Regions from separate parts of the Streptomyces sp. NPDC014656 genome, predicted to be linked through region 1. Evidence: riboswitches for the same ligand, from Rfam matches in the RefSeq annotation. Region 1 holds a riboswitch; each other region holds the start of a gene.
What was found. Region 1 has a riboswitch for cyclic di-AMP ahead of ACF1ED_RS09770 (transglycosylase SLT domain-containing protein). Riboswitches for the same ligand answer to the same signal wherever they lie in the genome.
Positions count from the first base shown of each region.

Region 2: linked by a shared signal. The riboswitch ahead of ACF1ED_RS22425 (transglycosylase family protein) and the one ahead of ACF1ED_RS09770 (transglycosylase SLT domain-containing protein) in region 1 are both predicted to bind cyclic di-AMP.
Region 3: linked by a shared signal. The riboswitch ahead of ACF1ED_RS01410 (peptidoglycan DD-metalloendopeptidase family protein) and the one ahead of ACF1ED_RS09770 (transglycosylase SLT domain-containing protein) in region 1 are both predicted to bind cyclic di-AMP.
Region 4: linked by a shared signal. The riboswitch ahead of ACF1ED_RS28665 (M23 family metallopeptidase) and the one ahead of ACF1ED_RS09770 (transglycosylase SLT domain-containing protein) in region 1 are both predicted to bind cyclic di-AMP.

Region 1 covers NZ_JBIBZN010000003.1:553,212-557,452, reverse strand. The annotation lists gene ACF1ED_RS09780 (universal stress protein) at 1-389, shown strand, start outside; gene ACF1ED_RS09775 (phosphoribosyltransferase family protein) at 504-1,808, shown strand; gene ACF1ED_RS09770 (transglycosylase SLT domain-containing protein) at 1,802-2,695, opposite strand; cyclic di-AMP (ydaO/yuaA leader) riboswitch at 2,700-2,886, opposite strand; gene ACF1ED_RS09765 (hypothetical protein) at 3,220-3,819, shown strand; gene ACF1ED_RS09760 (phosphocholine-specific phospholipase C) at 3,838-4,241, opposite strand, start outside.
Region 2 covers NZ_JBIBZN010000010.1:56,835-61,075, reverse strand. The annotation lists gene ACF1ED_RS22435 (cytochrome P450) at 1-927, shown strand, start outside; gene ACF1ED_RS22430 (transglycosylase family protein) at 1,136-2,206, shown strand; cyclic di-AMP (ydaO/yuaA leader) riboswitch at 2,471-2,647, shown strand; gene ACF1ED_RS22425 (transglycosylase family protein) at 2,652-3,392, shown strand; gene eno (phosphopyruvate hydratase) at 3,681-4,241, shown strand, end outside.
Region 3 covers NZ_JBIBZN010000001.1:279,256-283,496, forward strand. The annotation lists gene ACF1ED_RS01395 (helix-turn-helix domain-containing protein) at 1-240, shown strand, start outside; gene ACF1ED_RS01400 (DUF6126 family protein) at 261-434, shown strand; gene ACF1ED_RS01405 (tyrosine-protein phosphatase) at 475-1,296, opposite strand; cyclic di-AMP (ydaO/yuaA leader) riboswitch at 1,688-1,845, shown strand; gene ACF1ED_RS01410 (peptidoglycan DD-metalloendopeptidase family protein) at 1,850-2,824, shown strand; gene ACF1ED_RS01415 (SGNH/GDSL hydrolase family protein) at 2,984-3,796, shown strand; gene ACF1ED_RS01420 (STM4011 family radical SAM protein) at 3,783-4,241, opposite strand, start outside.
Region 4 covers NZ_JBIBZN010000015.1:20,611-24,851, reverse strand. The annotation lists gene ACF1ED_RS28675 (MFS transporter) at 1-79, shown strand, start outside; gene ACF1ED_RS28670 (PP2C family protein-serine/threonine phosphatase) at 252-1,502, shown strand; cyclic di-AMP (ydaO/yuaA leader) riboswitch at 1,738-1,889, shown strand; gene ACF1ED_RS28665 (M23 family metallopeptidase) at 1,901-3,100, shown strand; gene ACF1ED_RS28660 (aldo/keto reductase) at 3,183-4,136, shown strand; gene ACF1ED_RS28655 (PrsW family intramembrane metalloprotease) at 4,146-4,241, opposite strand, start outside.

The DNA of each region.
Region 1 (4,241 bases):
CCGACGCGGCCGTCGACTTCGCCTTCACGGAGGCGCGGGTGCGCGGGGCCGGGCTCGTCGCCGTCCACGCGTGGACCCCGCGCTCCGGGCCGGGGGACCTCACGGGCCTCTTCCACAGTGCCGAGCAGGTGCACGAGGAGGCGGCCCGGGTGCTCGACGCGGCGCTGGCCCGGGCCGCCGGACGCCACCCCGGGGTCGAGGCCGAACCCCGGCTGGTGCGCGGCCGCCCCCGGGAGGTCCTGCTGGAGGAGAGCGAGAACGCCCAGCTGGTCGTCATGGGCGCACGGGGGCGCGGCGGCTTCGCCGGGCTGCTGCTGGGTTCGGTGAGCCAGGCCCTCCTGCACCACGCCCGGTGCCCCGTCGCCGTCGTGCGCGACGCCGCGGGCTGAGGCGGGACGCGCCCGCCGGGCCCCGGGGCCCGGCCCGGTGGGACCCTGGAGGGGGAGGGCGGGCCGGACGGCCCTCTCGCCGCGGGGGTTCGCCCATCGGAAAGGCGGCGTGCCATGTATTTCGCCGACCGTGCCGACGCGGGACGGCAGCTCGCCGCCCGGCTCGGCCATCTCCAGGGGCGTGACGTCGTCGTCCTCGGCCTGCCCCGCGGCGGCGTGCCCGTGGCGGCCGAGGTGGCCGAGGCGCTCGGCGCGCCGCTGGACATCTGCCTGGTGCGGAAGCTGGGCGTGCCGAGCCGGCCCGAGCTGGCCATGGGGGCCATCGGGGAGGGCGGCGTCCGGGTGGTCAACGAGCGGATCGTGGCGGACGCGGGCGTGGCCGAGCGGGACCTGGCGGCGGTCGAGGAGCGGGAGCGGGCCGTCCTGGCCGAGCGGGCCCGGCTCTACCGGGGCAGCCGTCGGCCGGTGCCGCTGGAGGGGCGGACGGTGGTGGTCGTCGACGACGGGCTCGCCACCGGCGCGACCGCGCTGGCCGCCTGCCGCGCGGTGCGCGCGGGGGGCGCGGCCCGGATCGTGCTGGCGGTGCCGGTGGCGCCGTACGGCTGGACGGACCGGCTCGGGGGCGAGGCCGACGAGACGGTCGCCGTCCACACCCCGGAGGGGTTCCACGCGGTCGGGCAGTTCTACCGCGAGTTCGGGCAGACGCCGGACGCCGAGGTGGTGGACCGGCTCGACCGGAGCCGGGCGGCGCACGGCCCGGTGGTCCGGCACACGGCGGTGCGGATCCCGGCCGGCGGACCGGTGCTGCCGGGTGACCTGGCGCTGCCCGACGGGGCGGCCGGGCTCGTCCTCTTCGCGCACGGCAGCGGCAGCGGCCGGCACAGCCCCCGGAACCGCGCGGTGGCCGAGGCCCTGAACCGGGCGGGGCTGGGGACGCTCCTCTTCGACCTGCTCACGGAGGCCGAGGCCGCCGACAGGGCGCGGGTCTTCGACACCCCGCTGCTCGCCGGGCGGCTCGGCCGCGCCGCCGCCTGGTCGGCCGGGTGGTCCGGTACCGGGGGCCTGCCGCGCGGCTACTTCGGGGCGAGTACGGGCGCCGCCGCCGCGTTGTGGGCGGCGGCGGAACCGGGCGATGACGTGGCCGCCGTGGTGTCCCGGGGCGGCCGGCCGGATCTGGCGGGGGAGCGGCTCGCTGAGGTCCGGGCCCCGACCCTGCTGGTCGTCGGCGGGAGCGACGGGCTCGTCCTGGACCTCAACCGGCGGGCCGGGGCGCTGCTGCGCTGCGAGAACCGGCTGGAGGTCGTGCCGGGCGCCGGCCACCTCTTCGAGGAGCCGGGGGCCCTGGAGGAGGTGGCGGCGCTCGCCGCGGACTGGTTCACCGGCCACTTCGGGGCGGCCGCGAACGGGCGGGATCAGTAGGCGCCATTGACGTTGTCGATGGAGCCGTACCGGTCGGCCGCGTAGTTGCAGGCGGCGGTGATGTTCGCGACCGGGTCGTACGGGTCGAGCGAGGTGCCCGGCACGTGGTAGGCCGAGAACGTCGGGTCGATGACCTGGAGCAGGCCCTTCGAGGGGGTGCCCTTCGCGGCGTTGGAGTCCCAGAGGTTGACGGCGCGGGGGTTGCCGGAGGACTCGCGCATGACGTTGCGGAGGATGCCGTCGTACGAGCCGGGGATGCCGTAGCGGGCCATGACGTCCAGCGACTCGCGGATCCAGCCGTCGAGGTTGTCGCCGTACCGCGGGGCGGCGGCGGGGGCCGCGGCCCGGACGGCGACCGGCCGGGCCTGGGTCTGGGTCTGGGTCTGCACGGCGGGGACCGCCGCGCGGGCGGAGGAGCGGCTCGCCCGTTCGGCCGAACCGGCGGAGGCGGGCTTCGCGGCGCTCTTCGGTGCCGTCCGCTCGGGTGCCGGAGCGGCCTTCGCGGAATCCCGACGAATCGTCAGTTCGAGACCGGGGTGAATGAGTGACGGATTGTCACCCACGGCCGTCCTGTTCGCCTGGTAAAGCGACTGCCAGCCGCCCTGAATTCCCTTTCGGTGGGCGATCAGGGAAAGCGAGTCGCCCTTCACCACGGTGTACGCGCGGGTGGCGGCGGGAGCGGCAGGCGCCTTCGTGACGGCGGCGGTCCGCACGGTCGGGGCGGCGACGGCGGCGGCCGGCGCGGCGGACTCGGGGAGGGGTGCGGCGCCGGCCGCGGCGGGCACGACCAGCGGCAGGGCGAGGGCGACTCCGCCGGTGCCCGCGAAGGCGAGACCTCGGGAGACGGGGCGGCGTCGGGGGCGGCGGTGCTTGCCGTGAGCGGCCATGGCGGTTTCCTCTCCGGCGCCTGCGAGGTGAGCTGTCGGGTTCGGACTGGAGCTGTCCGGCCGCGCGCACGCGGCTTCACCCCGAGCCGTTCCGGTGGCGCCGGACCGGCGGTGTGGTGGGTCCCCCGCTCCTGCCGTCGGGTGAAATGGGAGGTCTTTCGGGCGGTGGCAGGATTCGGCGATCCGCTCGAATGGAGGTGACCGTAGGCGAGAAATGCGGGCGGGAACAAGATGCGAATGCGCGGGAAAAGGGGTGGTGGAGATCGAATCGGTGGAATTCAAGATCGAACGTTCCGGTGCGCCCCGGGGAATCCCTTGCGGCACACGGCTCGTGCTGGAAGGGGGAGTGCCGCGGGCCGGGGGAAAGTGAGTCGCGTCACGAGGTGTGCAATGTCCGAATAGGGCGGCTCATGCATTTCGGGGAATTCTGCGGCGTAATGCATCATTCTCGCGCGACGGAAGGGGTGGTCGACACGAGCGGTACATAAGTCGCAAACCAGACATTTCCTGCTCATGATGGGGGAATGTCATCCCCTGCCCTGCTGCGCGACCCCGACGCGCTCGACCGGGAGGCGGCCCGCCTCTACGAGAGCGCCGCCCGGGAGCACCTGCTCCCGTCCGCGCTCCCGCCGCCGCCCGCTCCCGCCCCCGAGGCGTGGCGGAGCCTGCTCACCGTCCCCGTGGACCGGCTGGTCGCCGACGCGCTCGGCGCGCTGCCTCCGGTCCCGCCCGCCGAGCGCCCCCTGCCCGGCCGGATCGGGGCCGTCCTCCCGGACCGGCTGCACGTCTGGCGCGGGATCGGCCGCTCCGACGTGCGCCCCTCCGTCCACCTGGCCTACGCCCGCCGGGTGCTGACCGAATGGGGCTGGCAGAACACGCCGTACAAGCTGCGCGACGCGCGGGGCGCCCGGTGTCTCTGCGGCGCCCTGCTCGCCGCCCACCGGCTCGGCCACGGCAGCGCGTCCACCATGAACGAGGCCGGCGCCTGGATCATGGCCGAGCTGAGGTCCCGCGGGTGGCACGGGCTCATCGGCCCCTGGAACCGCGCCCCGGGCCGCACCGCCCAGGACGCGCTCGGGCTCCTCGACGCCACGATCCGGCGCGCGGCCCTGGCCGGGCGGTGAGGGCGCGCGCCGGAGCGGTCAGCCGGTGACGCTCGGCGCCCCCGTCTCGATGTGGCCGGTGTAGCGGCGCGACCAGGTGCCGTCGACGTCGGCCAGGATCGTGAAGTCGTACCAGCCGTCCTGGTGCGCCACCGCGTCGAAGTGGTCCTCGCGGGTGGAGCCCGCCGGGACGGTGTACGTCCACGGACCGTCCGCGCGGTAGGCGTCGGAGCGGATGGTGAAGGTGACCGGACCGGCGGAGGCGTTGGTCAGCGCGAACCAGATCGCCGTCTTCCCGGTGCCGGGTCCGGCGGCGAAGCGCGCCGCCACCTCGATCGCCCTGCCGGCCTTGGAGGCGTCGCCGACGAACCGGCGCAGGAAGCGGTTCGGGCCCATCATCGACAGGTCGTACTTCCCCGAGCCCGAACCGAGTCCGATGTTGA
Region 2 (4,241 bases), on a different contig from region 1:
GTCGCCGCCTTCGCGCCCCGTGTGCAGGAGCTCGCCGACCGGCTCATCGACGACTTCGCGGCACGGGGGAGCGCCGACCTCATCCACGAGTTCGCCTTCCCGCTGCCCATCTACGCCATCTGCGACATGCTCGGGGTGCCCGCCGAGGACCAGGACGACTTCCGCGACTGGGCCGGGATGATGATCCGGCACGGCGGCGGGCCGCGCGGCGGGGTCGCGCGGTCGGTGAAGAAGATCCGCGGGTACCTGGCGGAGCTGATCCACCGGAAGCGCGAGCACCTGGGCGAGGACGGGACGGAGGACGACCTCATCTCCGGACTCATCCGGGCCTCCGACCACGGCGACCACCTCACCGAGGCCGAGGCCGTCGCCATGTGCTTCGTGCTGCTCTTCGCCGGCTTCGAGACGACCATCAACCTGATCGGCAACGGCACCTACGCCCTGCTGCGCCACCCGGAGCAGCGCGCCCTCCTGCAGGCTTCGCTCGCCGCCGGGGAGAGGGGCCTCCTGGAGACCGGCGTCGAGGAACTGCTCCGCTACGACGGTCCGGTCGAGCTGGCGACCTGGCGGTACGCGACGACCGGCCTGACCGTCGGCGGGCAGGCGATCCCGGCCGGCGACCCGGTCCTCGTCGTCCTCGCGGCGGCCGACCGCGACCCGGACCGCTTCGGCGACCCGGACGCCCTCGACCTCGCCCGCGGCGACAACCAGCACCTCGGGTACGGGCACGGCATCCACTACTGCCTGGGCGCGCCGCTCGCCCGCCTGGAGGGGCAGACCGCCCTCGCCACCCTGCTGACCCGCCTGCCGGACCTGCGACTTGGCGCCGATCCGGACGAACTCCGGTGGCGCGGCGGTCTCATCATGAGGGGATTGCGCACGCTTCCGGTGGAGTTCACCCCTTCCGCACCCCTGCGGGACGGGTGACGTCGCGTCAGAAATGTGATCTTCGCGTGATCGCGAAGCCATCGACTTGTGACGGACGTTCGAATGCGGCTACGTTCGCGCCAACGTTCGGCCCCACCCCGGCCGTCCCCGCAGTCCCCGCCGTCACGCGAAAGGCCCCGACATGCTTTCCGGAAACGGACGACACCGTCGACCCCGCCAGGCTCCCGCGCTCGTCGTCACCGCCGGAGTGACCGGATCCGCCCTGGCGCTGCCGCTGCTCGCCACCGGCTCCGCCTCCGCCGCCGACGCGGCCACCTGGGACCGGGTCGCCGCCTGCGAGTCCGGCGGCCAGTGGAGCGCCAACTTCGGCAACGGCGCGTACGGCGGCCTCCAGATGACCCAGGAGGCGTGGGAGCGGCACGGCGGACTCGCGTACGCCCCCAGCCCGGACCTCGCCAGCCGCGCCCAGCAGATCGCGATCGCCGACAAGGCGCTCGCCTCCGGCAGCACCGACTGGGCCACCTGCGCCCCCATCGCGGGCCTGGAGAACGACGGCAGGGCCACCGGCGTCCAGCCGGGCCCCGCCGTCCAGCAGGAGGACGAGGGCGGAGTGGCGCCCGAGTCGAACCGGACCGGCGGCACGGCCGCCTCCACGGCGCCGGAGCGGACGCCCGAGGCGCGCGAGGAGACGGCGGGGGCCACGGAGGAGGCGGAGGCCGTCACCACCCCGGCGAAGCCCGCCGCGCCGGCCACGCCCACCGCGCCCACCGGCTCCGCCACGACCCCGGCCCCCACGGGCACCGGCACGGCCACGCCGCCGCCGGCGGACACCGCCCCGACCGCCCCCGGCAGCACCGCGCCGGACGCTCCGGACGCCTCCACGGGCACGCCCGGCGCCCCCGGTACCCCCGTCACGCCCCCGGACGCCTCGGAGACCCCCCTGGCGCCCACCACCCCCGTGGCCCCCGGTACGGACGGGGCCGCGGACGGGACTGACGTGTCGTCGGCCACGCCCGGCTCGGGCAAGCACCGGGGCGAGGCCGCCCCGGAGGAAACCGACGTAACGGACACGCACGTGGAATCCGGTCGTCATGCCGCAGCAGCGGACAAGGTCTCCTCAACCGCCGTCAACACGGACGCAAGTGACGCCTACACCGTGCGGCCGGGTGACAGCCTGTCGGAGATTGCGCGGGAGAACGACCTCGCCGGCGGCTGGGACGCCCTCTATGACGCCAACCGTCGGACGGTCGGGGCCGACCCGGATCTCATCCTCCCTGGTCAGAGCCTTGAGCTGACGGCCCCTCCGCTGGAGAAGTGAGGCCGTTTCAGGGGCGTATGTCCGATTTTGGGAAAGTGAGACATGGGTCTCTTCGTCCCAACTGGCGTGTCACGTCCGCAAACTTTGCTTCCGTCAGGCCCCACCTGCGCAAACGGGGCCTGATGGAGTGCAAGTAAGGGCGTTTTGTCCGTCGTGAGCCTCTTTGAACTTCGAGCACCTGTGTGTCTACGGTCGTCACCGCTCGCCACCGCGGGCCCCGTCGACCGAAACGCCGAGTCCTGCCGTCGGCCGTCGGGAACTGTCGTCGCGAAAGCGCCGCAGGCAGGAGTGGGGGACCCAAGGTTTGCGCCGGTCCCGGCCGTTGAGACAGACGGCCGGACGTCCGGCTAGGGGTGAAGCCGCGTGCAAGGACACGCGGCCGGGCGAACTCTTCAAGCCCGAACCCGACAGCTCACCTCACAGGCGTCGGTGAAGAGGAAACTCCATGCTGTTCTCCGGCACGGGCAAGCGCCGCCGTCCCTCCAAGGCCACTCGGGTCGTCGCCCTCGTCGGCGTCACCGGTGCGGCCGTCGCCGCCCCGCTGATGGCCGCCGGCACCGCCTCGGCCGCCACCGCCTCCGAGTGGGACCGCGTCGCCCAGTGCGAGTCCGGCGGCAACTGGTCGATCAACACCGGCAACGGTTACTACGGCGGCCTCCAGTTCTCGGCCTCCACCTGGGCCGCGTACGGCGGCACCGCCTACGCCCCCACCGCCAACCAGGCCAGCAAGTCGCAGCAGATCGCCGTCGCCGAGAAGGTCCTCGCGGGCCAGGGCAAGGGCGCGTGGCCGAGCTGCGGCGTGGGCCTCTCCGGCGCCTCCTACGACGGCGGCTCCGCCGAGGCGGCCGCTCCGCAGCAGAGCGCTCCGCAGCAGAGTGCCCCGCAGCAGAGCACCCCGAAGCGCTCCGCCGAGCAGCCCGCCAACCGCAGCGAGCAGCGCCAGGCCCCGCAGCGGAGCACCCAGGCCGCCCCGAAGGCCGCCGCCAAGAAGACCGTCACCACCCCCACCGGCAAGACGGTCAAGAAGGGCGACGGCGAGTACAAGGTCACGGCCGGCGACACCCTCAGCAAGATCGCCACGGCGCAGGGCGTCGAGGGCGGCTGGGCGAAGCTGTTCGAGCTCAACAAGGACGTCGTCGAGAACGCCGACCTGATCTACCCGGGCCAGCAGCTCCACCTGAAGTGAGCCCCGCGGCACCCGTGAGTCCGGCGGCTCACCGGTGCCCGGCGACCCTCCCGCGGTGACCACCCCGGTCCCGAGCCCCTTCCCCCGTGGCTCCGGACCGGGGTTCTGCCGTTACTGTCCAGTAGATACCGGGTCTTTCGTCCCCTGCTGCATGCTCTTGGGCCCTTTTTCGTCCCAGGGGACGGGCGGTCGGCTGGCCGGAGCGCCGGAGCCGGTTAGGCTCTTGTCGCAAGGCGAACGAGACCTTGCGACCCATGCGTCACACCTAGCGTCACATCCCAGAAGGAGATGCTCGTGCCGTCCATCGACGTCGTCGTAGCCCGGGAAATCCTGGACTCCCGAGGCAACCCCACGGTCGAGGTCGAGGTCGGCCTCGACGACGGCAGCACCGGCCGTGCTGCCGTGCCGTCCGGTGCCTCCACCGGTGCGTTCGAGGCCCTGGAGCTCCGCGACGGTGACCAGAACCGCTACCTCGGCAAGGGTGTCGAGAAGGCCGTCCTCGCCGTCATCGAGCAGATCGGCCCGGAGCTCGTCGGCTACGACGCCACCGAGCAGCGCCTGATCGACCAGGCCATGTTCGACCTGGACGCCACCCCGGACAAGTCGTCGCTCGGCGCCAACGCCATCCTCGGCGTCTCCCTCGCCGTCGCGCACGCCGCCTCCGAGGCCAGCGACCTCCCCCTCTTCCGCTACCTGGGCGGCCCGAACGCGCACCTGCTGCCCGTTCCGATGATGAACATCCTCAACGGTGGGTCGCACGCCGACTCCAACGTCGACATCCAGGAGTTCATGATCGCCCCGATCGGCGCGGAGTCCTTCTCCGAGGCGCTGCGCTGGGGCACCGAGGTC
Region 3 (4,241 bases), on a different contig from region 1:
ATCGTGCGCGTCCACCCCGGCGAGGAGTGGCTGCACGTCCTCGAAGGACAGGTCCGGCTCGCCCTCGGCGAGACCGTGCACCTCCTCGACCCCGGCGACAGCGCGCACTTCGACTCGCTCACCCCGCACCGGATCGGCGCGGCCGGCCGCGCCGGCGCCGAGGTGCTGTTCGTCCACACGCTCCTGCAGAGCCCCGCCGCCGAACTGTGCCTGGGCGGCGGCGCCCCGCACCCCCGCTGAGCCCCGAAGGGTTGGCCGAGATGTCCGAGAAGTCAGTCAAGTCCGTGAAGTCCGCAGCGGTCACCGGCGAAGAGCGCGGCGAGGGGAAGTTCCCCAAGGGGCTGGTGCTCCGCCTCTTCGCCTACCTGATCGCCGGTCACCTCTTCGCCGGTTTCCTCTACCTGCTCTTCATGCTCGGCGGCCAGAACCAGTAGCCGCCGCGGCCGGGACCGGCGGCGGCCGGGGCGCGCGGGCTCACGCCTCGGTGAGGAACCGCTCCCGCAGCCGCTCGCGGGTCCCGGGCGCCAGCTTCAGCCCCTCCGAGAGGTAGGCGTCGACGGAGCCCCAGGTCGCGTCGATCGTCTCGAAGGCGGCCCGCAGGTACTCCACCCGCGCGTCGAAGAGCGGGCTCAGCAGCTCCATCACCTCGGGCGTCATCGCGTCCCGGGCGGTGGGGCTGCGGCGCACCTTGTAGCGGCGGTGGGGGGCGTCGGACTTCACGTAGTCCGCCTCGATGGCCGCGCGCTCCACGCCCAGCGCGAGCAGGGTGATCGCGATCGAGAGCCCGGCGCGGTCCTTGCCGGCCGCGCAGTGCATCAGGGCGGGGACGGACTCCCCGGCCAGCGAGTGCAGGACCCGGCTGTGCTCGGCGGTCCGCTCCACGACCATCCGGCGGTACGAGGAGGTCATCCGCTCCGCCGCCCTGCCGTCGCCCAGCAGGCCCCGCAGCGTGTCGAGGTCGCCCTCGCGGACCATCCGCCAGAACTCCTTGCCGTCGGCCGGGTCGCTCAGGGGTATGTTCACGTTCCGTACGCCCGGGAGCTCGACGTCCGGCCCCTCCACCTTGGCGTCCGCGGCGTTGCGGAAGTCGAAGATGGTGTGCAGGCCGAGGCCGGCGAGGAAGGCCGCGTCGGACTCGGTGGCGTCGGCGAGGTGGCCGCTGCGGAAGAGGGCGCCGGGCCGGACGGTCCGCCCGTCGGTGGTCGGCAGGCCGCCCACGTCCCGGAAGTTGCGGACCTCCGCGAGCTCGGGCTCGCCGGGTTCGAGGGGCTGGACCTGCGGCAACTGCTGCGTCACGGATGCTCCTGGGGGTAGGTGTCGGGGGACCGGGACGAGGTCGGTTCCCCCCGCAATCATCCCGGCGCGCGGGGCGCGGCGCACCCCCCTGGCCGGTAATGGGCGATCTGTCCGTATTCGTGTGACTTGGCGTAAGGCGCCCTGGTTGAGGGGGAGATGGGATTCCGTGCGTGAGCAGGGTCATAGAGGTGACGGATCGTGCCCGACCGCCCGGTCCAACCACCCTCCCTGAAAAGGGATTCGAGGGATCGTCATCGACGGAGGGTGACCGGAATTCCGGGCCCGAAGATCGCCCCGGAATGCCCGGGGAATTCCGCGGCTTGTTCGCGCCGACCCCGCTCGTCTAGCGTCGCCGTCAATCCGGTCGGACCGCCTAGTCCTGCCACCGCCCGGAATTCGATCCCATCCCGACGTGGCAGGAGCGGGGGACCCAGGGAAGTACGCCGGTCCCGCGACGCAGGACGGCTAGGGGTGAAGCCGCGTGGACGCGCGGCCGGACATCTCCAGTCCGAACCCGACAGCTCACCTCGCAGGCGCCGGAGAGGAATTCGCCATGCCCGCGAACGGTAAGCACCGCCGCAAGAAGTCCACCCTCCTCACCCGTGGCCTCGTCGCCGCCGGCACCGGCGGCGCGGTCGTCGCCCTGCCGCTCATCGGCGCCACCGGCGCCCACGCCGCCGAGCAGGCCGCCCCGGCCGCCGCCTCCGGCGCCGTGGTGACCGCCGCCGCGCAGGTCCGGGCCCAGGCCGCCGCCGCGCCGGCCGCGCGGGCCGCCACCCCGACGACGTACTCCGTCGTCGCCGGCGACTACCTGTCCAAGATCGCCGCCGACCACGGCGTCGACGGCGGCTGGCAGAAGCTCTACGCCGACAACCGCAGGGTCGTGGGCGAGGACCCCTCGCTCATCCTCCCGGGCATGAAGCTCACCCTCGGCGGCAAGAACACCGCCAAGGCCGCCGCCCCCAAGGCCGCCGCCCCCGCGCAGGCCGCTCCCAAGGCCAAGGCGAAGGTCACGAAGAAGGCCGCGCCCGCCGGCGAGCAGACCCGCGCCTCGCGCTCCACCGAGCGCGCCGCCGCCCCGGCCGCCGCCCAGTCCTCCGGCTCCTCCGCGCAGGCCGCCTCCTCCGGCTGGGTCGCCCCGGTCTCCGGCGGCGTCTCCACGCCGTACCGCGCCTCCGGCTCCATGTGGTCCTCCGGCTACCACACCGGTGCCGACTTCATCGCCTCCTCCGGCACCACCGTCCGCGCCGTCGGCGCCGGCACGGTCGTCTCCGCCGGCTGGAGCGGCGCCTACGGCAACGAGGTCGTCATCAAGCACGCCGACGGCAACTACTCGCAGTACGCCCACCTCTCCTCCCTGGCCGTCTCCGCCGGCCAGTCGGTGAGCGGCGGCCAGCAGATCGGCCTCTCCGGCTCCACCGGCAACTCGACCGGCCCGCACCTGCACTTCGAGATCCGCACCTCGCCGAGCTACGGCGCGGACATCGACCCGCTGGCCTACCTGCGCCAGCACGGCGTCTCGATCTGACCCGTCCGGCCCCACGGCCGTCCGAAGGCCCGGCACCCTGGTGCCGGGCCTTCGCCCTATTCCGGCTTGGCAAATTCTTTATCGGTGGCATATGTCACCTGCCGTCAACCCTTCCTTACGGTCGCGTAGGTCACATCCGAAAAGGAAGGATGTGCTTTCGTGGCAGACGATTCGAGAGCAACAGACGAGAACGTGTTCGGGGCGGTCGGGGGATTCGGGTCGTACGCGGCGATCGGTGACAGCTTCACCGAGGGCGTCGGAGACCCGGGACCCGACGGGACCTACGTCGGCTGGGCGGACCGCTTCGCGGTGCTCCTCGCCGACCAGCTGCCGGACCCCGAGGAGTTCCGCTACGCCAACCTGGCGGTCCGCGGCCGCCTCCTCGACCAGATCGTGGCCGAGCAGGTCCCCCGGGCGAAGGAGCTCGCCCCCGACCTGGTCACCTTCTGCGCGGGCGGCAACGACATCATCCGCCCCGGCACCGACCCCGACGACGTCGCCGAGCGCTTCGAGCGGGCCGTGCGGGACCTCACCTCCGCCGTCGGCACCGTCATGGTGACCACCGGCTTCGACACCCGTGACGTGCCCGTGCTCAAGCACCTGCGCGGCAAGATCGCCACCTACACGGCCCACGTCCGCGCCATCGCCGACCGCTACGACTGCCCGGTCCTCGACCTGTGGTCGCTGCGGTCGGTCCAGGACCGGCGCGCCTGGGACGACGACCGGCTGCACCTCTCGCCCGAGGGCCACACCCGGGTCGCGCTGCGCGCCGCCCAGGTCCTCGGCCTGCCGGTGCCGGCCGACCCGGACCAGGCGTGGCCCCCGCTGCCCGCCCGGGGCCCGCTGGAGGTCCGCCGCGACGACATCCACTGGGCGCGCGAGTACCTGGTGCCGTGGATCGGGCGGCGGCTGCGCGGCGAGAGCTCCGGCGACCACGTCGAGGCCAAGCGCCCCGACCTCATGCCCCTGTAGCGTCCGTCCGGCCGGCGGGGATCCGCTCCAGGACCCCGCCGGCGAAGACGTCGTACAGCGGCAGCGACTCCAGGTGGACGTAGCCGATGTGGCAGTCGCAGACGGCGAGGGGGCAGGCCCGGGGCCGCAGCGCGGCACGGTACGAGCCGTCGTACAGGTTGCCCAGCTCGGCCCGGACGAAGTGGCAGCGCCGCACCGTCCCCTCGCCGTCCACCGACACCACCGACTCGCCGGTCCGGCAGGGCAGCCCCGCCGACCGGTGCGGCCGGCGGCTGTAGGGGAAGAGCGGATCGAGGCCGGTCCACGCCGCCGCCTCCGCGTCGGTGTACGCGTGCCCCTCGGCGGCGTTCACCCACAGGTAGACGTGGTCCGGCAGCGCGGCCCGCAGCCGCAGCGCCTCCCCGTGGTGTTCGGGGAGCCCCACCACGCCCACGCTGAACCGGAC
Region 4 (4,241 bases), on a different contig from region 1:
GGCGCTCTGCGCCGTCGGCCTGGGCTGCGCGGCGGCGGTCGCGGCGCTGGGGAGGGGCGGGCGGCTCCGTACGGAGTGAGCGGGGGCGGCCACGGCGCCGGACCCGTCCGCGCGCCGCTCGCGTACGCCGGTCGGCCCCCCGCCGGTCGCCGCCCGGCGCCGGGGCGGGGACCCTGGAGGGTGTGCGGTCGCGGGTCCCGGCCCGGCCCGCACGGCCCGGTGGCGGGCCCCGACCGGTCAGGAGTACTCAGGTGGCGCAGCCTCGGGGAGCGGCGGGCGGTGGGCGGCGGGGCGAGCGGCCCGGCGGTCGCGCCGTCCGCTCCGCCGTGCCCCAGGGGCTCTACGGGCGCGAGCCGCAACCCTCGTCGGCCCCCTACGGGGCCGCCCGGAGGTTCCTGCGGGCGCTGCCGCCGCTGATCATCGTGGGCGGGGTGGTCTTCGACCTGCTCACCCCACCCGCCTACACGGCGGCGCCGCTCTTCTCCGCCGCCCCGCTGATCGCCGCGCCGTTCTTCTCCCGGCTCACGACCCTGCTGACCGGGATCGCGGCGATCCTCGCATCGGTCGGGCTGCACGCCTACAACCGGACGCTCTCCGACGTGCCCTCGCTCACCGAGACCCTGACGGTGGTGACCGTCTCGGCGCTGGCGATGCTGGTCAACCTGGTGGTGCGGCGCAGCGGGGAGCGGCTCGCCTCGGCGCGGGTGATCGCGGAGGCGGCGCAGCGGGCGGTGCTGCCGATGCCGGCGGAGCGGATCGCGGGGCTGCAGTGCGCGGCGCGGTACGAGGCGGCGCAGGCGGACGCGTTCATCGGCGGCGACCTGTTCGCGGTGCAGGACACCCCCTACGGGGTGCGCCTGGTGGTCGGGGACGTGCGGGGCAAGGGGATGGACGCGGTGGAGGCGGTGGCCGTGGTCATCGGCTCCTTCCGGGAGGCCGCCGAGCAGGAGGCGACCCTGGAGGGGGTGGCGCAGCGGCTCGAGCGGGCCCTCACGCGGGAGGGGACCCGGCGCGAGGGGCTCGACGCCTTCGAGGGGTTCACGACGGCGGTGATCGCCGAGGTCCCGCGCGAGGGCGGGGTCGTACGGATCGTGAACCGGGGGCACCCGCCGCCGCTGCTGCTGTACGGGGACGGGCGCCTGGAGGCGGCCGAGCCGGCCGAGCCGGCGCTGCCGCTCGGGATGGGGGAGCTGTCGGTCTGGCCGGACCGGGCCGACGAGCGGCCGTACCCGCCGGGCGCGACGCTGCTCTTCTACACGGACGGCCTGTCGGAGGCGCGGGACGGGCACGGCGTCTTCTACGATCCGGCGGCCCGGCTCGCGGGGGCGGTCTTCCCGGGGCCGGAGGAGCTGCTCGACGCGCTCGTGGACGACGTGCGGCGGCACACCGGCGGCGGTTCGACGGACGACATGGCGCTGCTCGCGGTGAGCCGGCCGGCGGCCGGGGCGCCGGAGCGGCGGCGGACGATGCCGGTGGTGCCGCCGGGGCCGGCGCCCCACTGACCGGGGCCCGGGAGAGCGCCGTCACCGTGTGTGGTCACCAGGTGCCGCAGAGATAACAATTGACATAACGTCAGATCCGGCGGGTTTGGCCGTGCCTCACTGAAGGGGGCTCAACTCGGGCGAATTCCTGCCAATTCAATGAATGATCAAGGGGAACGGCTTGGAATCGGACCGTCGTGTCTATTAACGTTCGATAACGCAGCGCGGTCGTCCCAGCCGTCGCAAGAGACGGCTCCGTGCGCACGCGCCGAATCCCGCAAGGGAACCGGGGAACCAACCCTTGGGGTGAATCGGGCCCCTCGCACACCCCCCGTGCGAACACGCCCGTAGGAGACCTTCCTGCTCCGAACCCGTCAGCTAACCCGGTAGGCGAGAAGGAAGGAAAGGAGCGCGCCTCCGTGGCGTCCAACACCCCCGTACCCGGTGCCCCCTTCGAACCGTTCGGCGGCCCGGGTGCCGTCGGAGCGGACGACCCGGACGGCTTCGCGCCGGACGCGTACGACACCGCCTCCTTCACCCCCGCGCCCGGCGAGTGGAACCCGACCGAGGGCTCCCTGCGCGCCGAGAACCGCTCCGGCGGCCGGCACCGCGTCGTGAAGCAGCGCTCCAACTTCGCCCGCTCCTCCACCGTCCTCGGCGTCGGCGTCATCGCCGCCGTCGGCGCGGGCGGCCTCGCCACCGCGCAGGAGAAGCCCCCGGTCGCGATCTCGCTCCCGGACCTCCCCGACCTGGGCCTGCCGGACGCCCACGACCTGCCGGGCTTCGGCGACCTCCTCGGCGACGACGAGGAGACCGCCCCGGCGCGGGACTCCGCGCCGGTCGCGGCGGGCGGCGCCGCCGCGAAGCCGCTGACCTCGATCACGTACAACGCCCCGGCCGACACCGCCGCCGGCGCGGCCACCGCCACGGAGGAGCGCACCGCCTCCGCCGCCGACGCCGGCGAGGCCCTGCGCGCCCGCATCCTCCAGCAGGCCGAACAGCAGCAGCAGGCCGCCGTCGCCGCCGAGAAGCTGGCCGCCGAGAAGGCCGCCGCGGAGAAGGCCGCCGCCGACGCCAAGGCCCAGGCGGACGCCGCCGCGAAGGCCGAGGCCGAGGCGAAGGCCAAGGCGGAGGCGGAGCGGCTCGCCGCCGAGAAGGCCGAGGCCGAGCGCATCGCCGCCGAGAAGGCGGAGGCCGAGCGGCTCGCCAAGCTGGCCGCCAGCTACTCCATGCCGCTCTCCTCGTACACGCTCACCTCGACCTACATGCAGTCCGGTTCGATGTGGTCCTCCGGCTACCACACCGGCCTCGACTTCGCCGCGCCCACCGGCACCCCGCTCAAGGCGGTGCACGGCGGCACGATCAAGTCGGCGGGCTGGTCCGGCTCGTACGGCTACCGCATCGTCCTGGAGCTGGAGGACGGCACCGAGGTCTGGTACTGCCACCTCTCCTCGATGACCGTCGCCGCCGGCCAGACCGTCACCACCGGCGAGACCATCGGCCGCGTCGGCGCCACCGGCAACGTCACCGGCCCGCACCTCCACATGGAGGTCCACACCCCCGACGGCTCGGGCATCGACCCGGCGGAGTGGCTGCGTTCCAAGGGCCTGTCCGTCTGACCCCGAACCGTGGAGTTCTTCCGGCCGGGGTTCAGGCTCCCCGACCGGAATACGCCCGGCGGCGCAGGTGGTTGGGGTCGTCATGACCTCACCCCTGCGCCCGCTGGGCACTTCCGACCTGCGCGTCTTCCCGCTCGCCCTCGGCGGCAACGTCTTCGGCTGGAGCGCCGACGAGGAGCGGTCCTTCGCCGTCCTCGACGCCTACGCGGCCGCGGGCGGCAATTTCGTGGATACCGCCGATGTCTATTCCGAGTGGGTCGAGGGCAACGAGGGCGGGGAGTCCGAGACGATCATCGGCCGCTGGCTGGCCTCCCGCGGCAACCGCTCCGACATCGTCGTCGCCACCAAGGTCGGCGGCCACTCCCGCTTCAAGGGCCTGAGCGCCCCCACCATCAAGGCCGGTGCGGAGGAGTCCCTGCGCCGCCTCGGCACCGACCACATCGACCTCTACTACACCCACTTCGACGACGAGTCCGTGCCGGTGGAGGAGATCGTCACCGCCCTCGACCAGCTCGTGCGGGACGGCAAGGTGCGGGCCGTCGCCGCCTCCAACATCTCCCCCGAGCGGCTGCGGGCCTCCCTCGACTTCGCCGAGGCCGAGGGCCTCGCGCGGTACGTGGCGCTCCAGCCCCAGTACAACCTCGTCTCGCGCGCCACGTACGAGGGCCCGCTCCTCGACACCGCCGCCGGGACGGGCCTCGCCGCCGTCCCGTACTACGGCCTCGCCTCCGGCTTCCTCACCGGCAAGTACCGGCCCGGCCGGACCGTCGAGAGCGTCCGCGCCCGCGGCGCCTCCCCGCTCGCCGAGACCGCCCGCGGCCAGGCCGTGCTCGCCGCCCTCGACGAGGTCGCCGAGGCCCACGGCGCCGAGCCCGCGACCGTCGCCCTCGCCTGGCTCGCCTCCCGCCCCACCGTCGTCGCGCCGATCGCCTCGGCCCGCACGGTCGAGCAGCTGCCCGCGCTCGTCGCGGTCGCGGACCTCACGCTCACCGAAGCCGAGCTGGCCCGCCTGACGGCCGCGTCCGAGACGGCCTGAGACCCGGGGTCAGCCCTTGTACGGGTTGTAGCCGGCGTAGTCGAGGTACTGCGGCGGCACCCACACCCGGCCCGTCGCCCGCGCCGCGTACGACAGCGCGGGCGA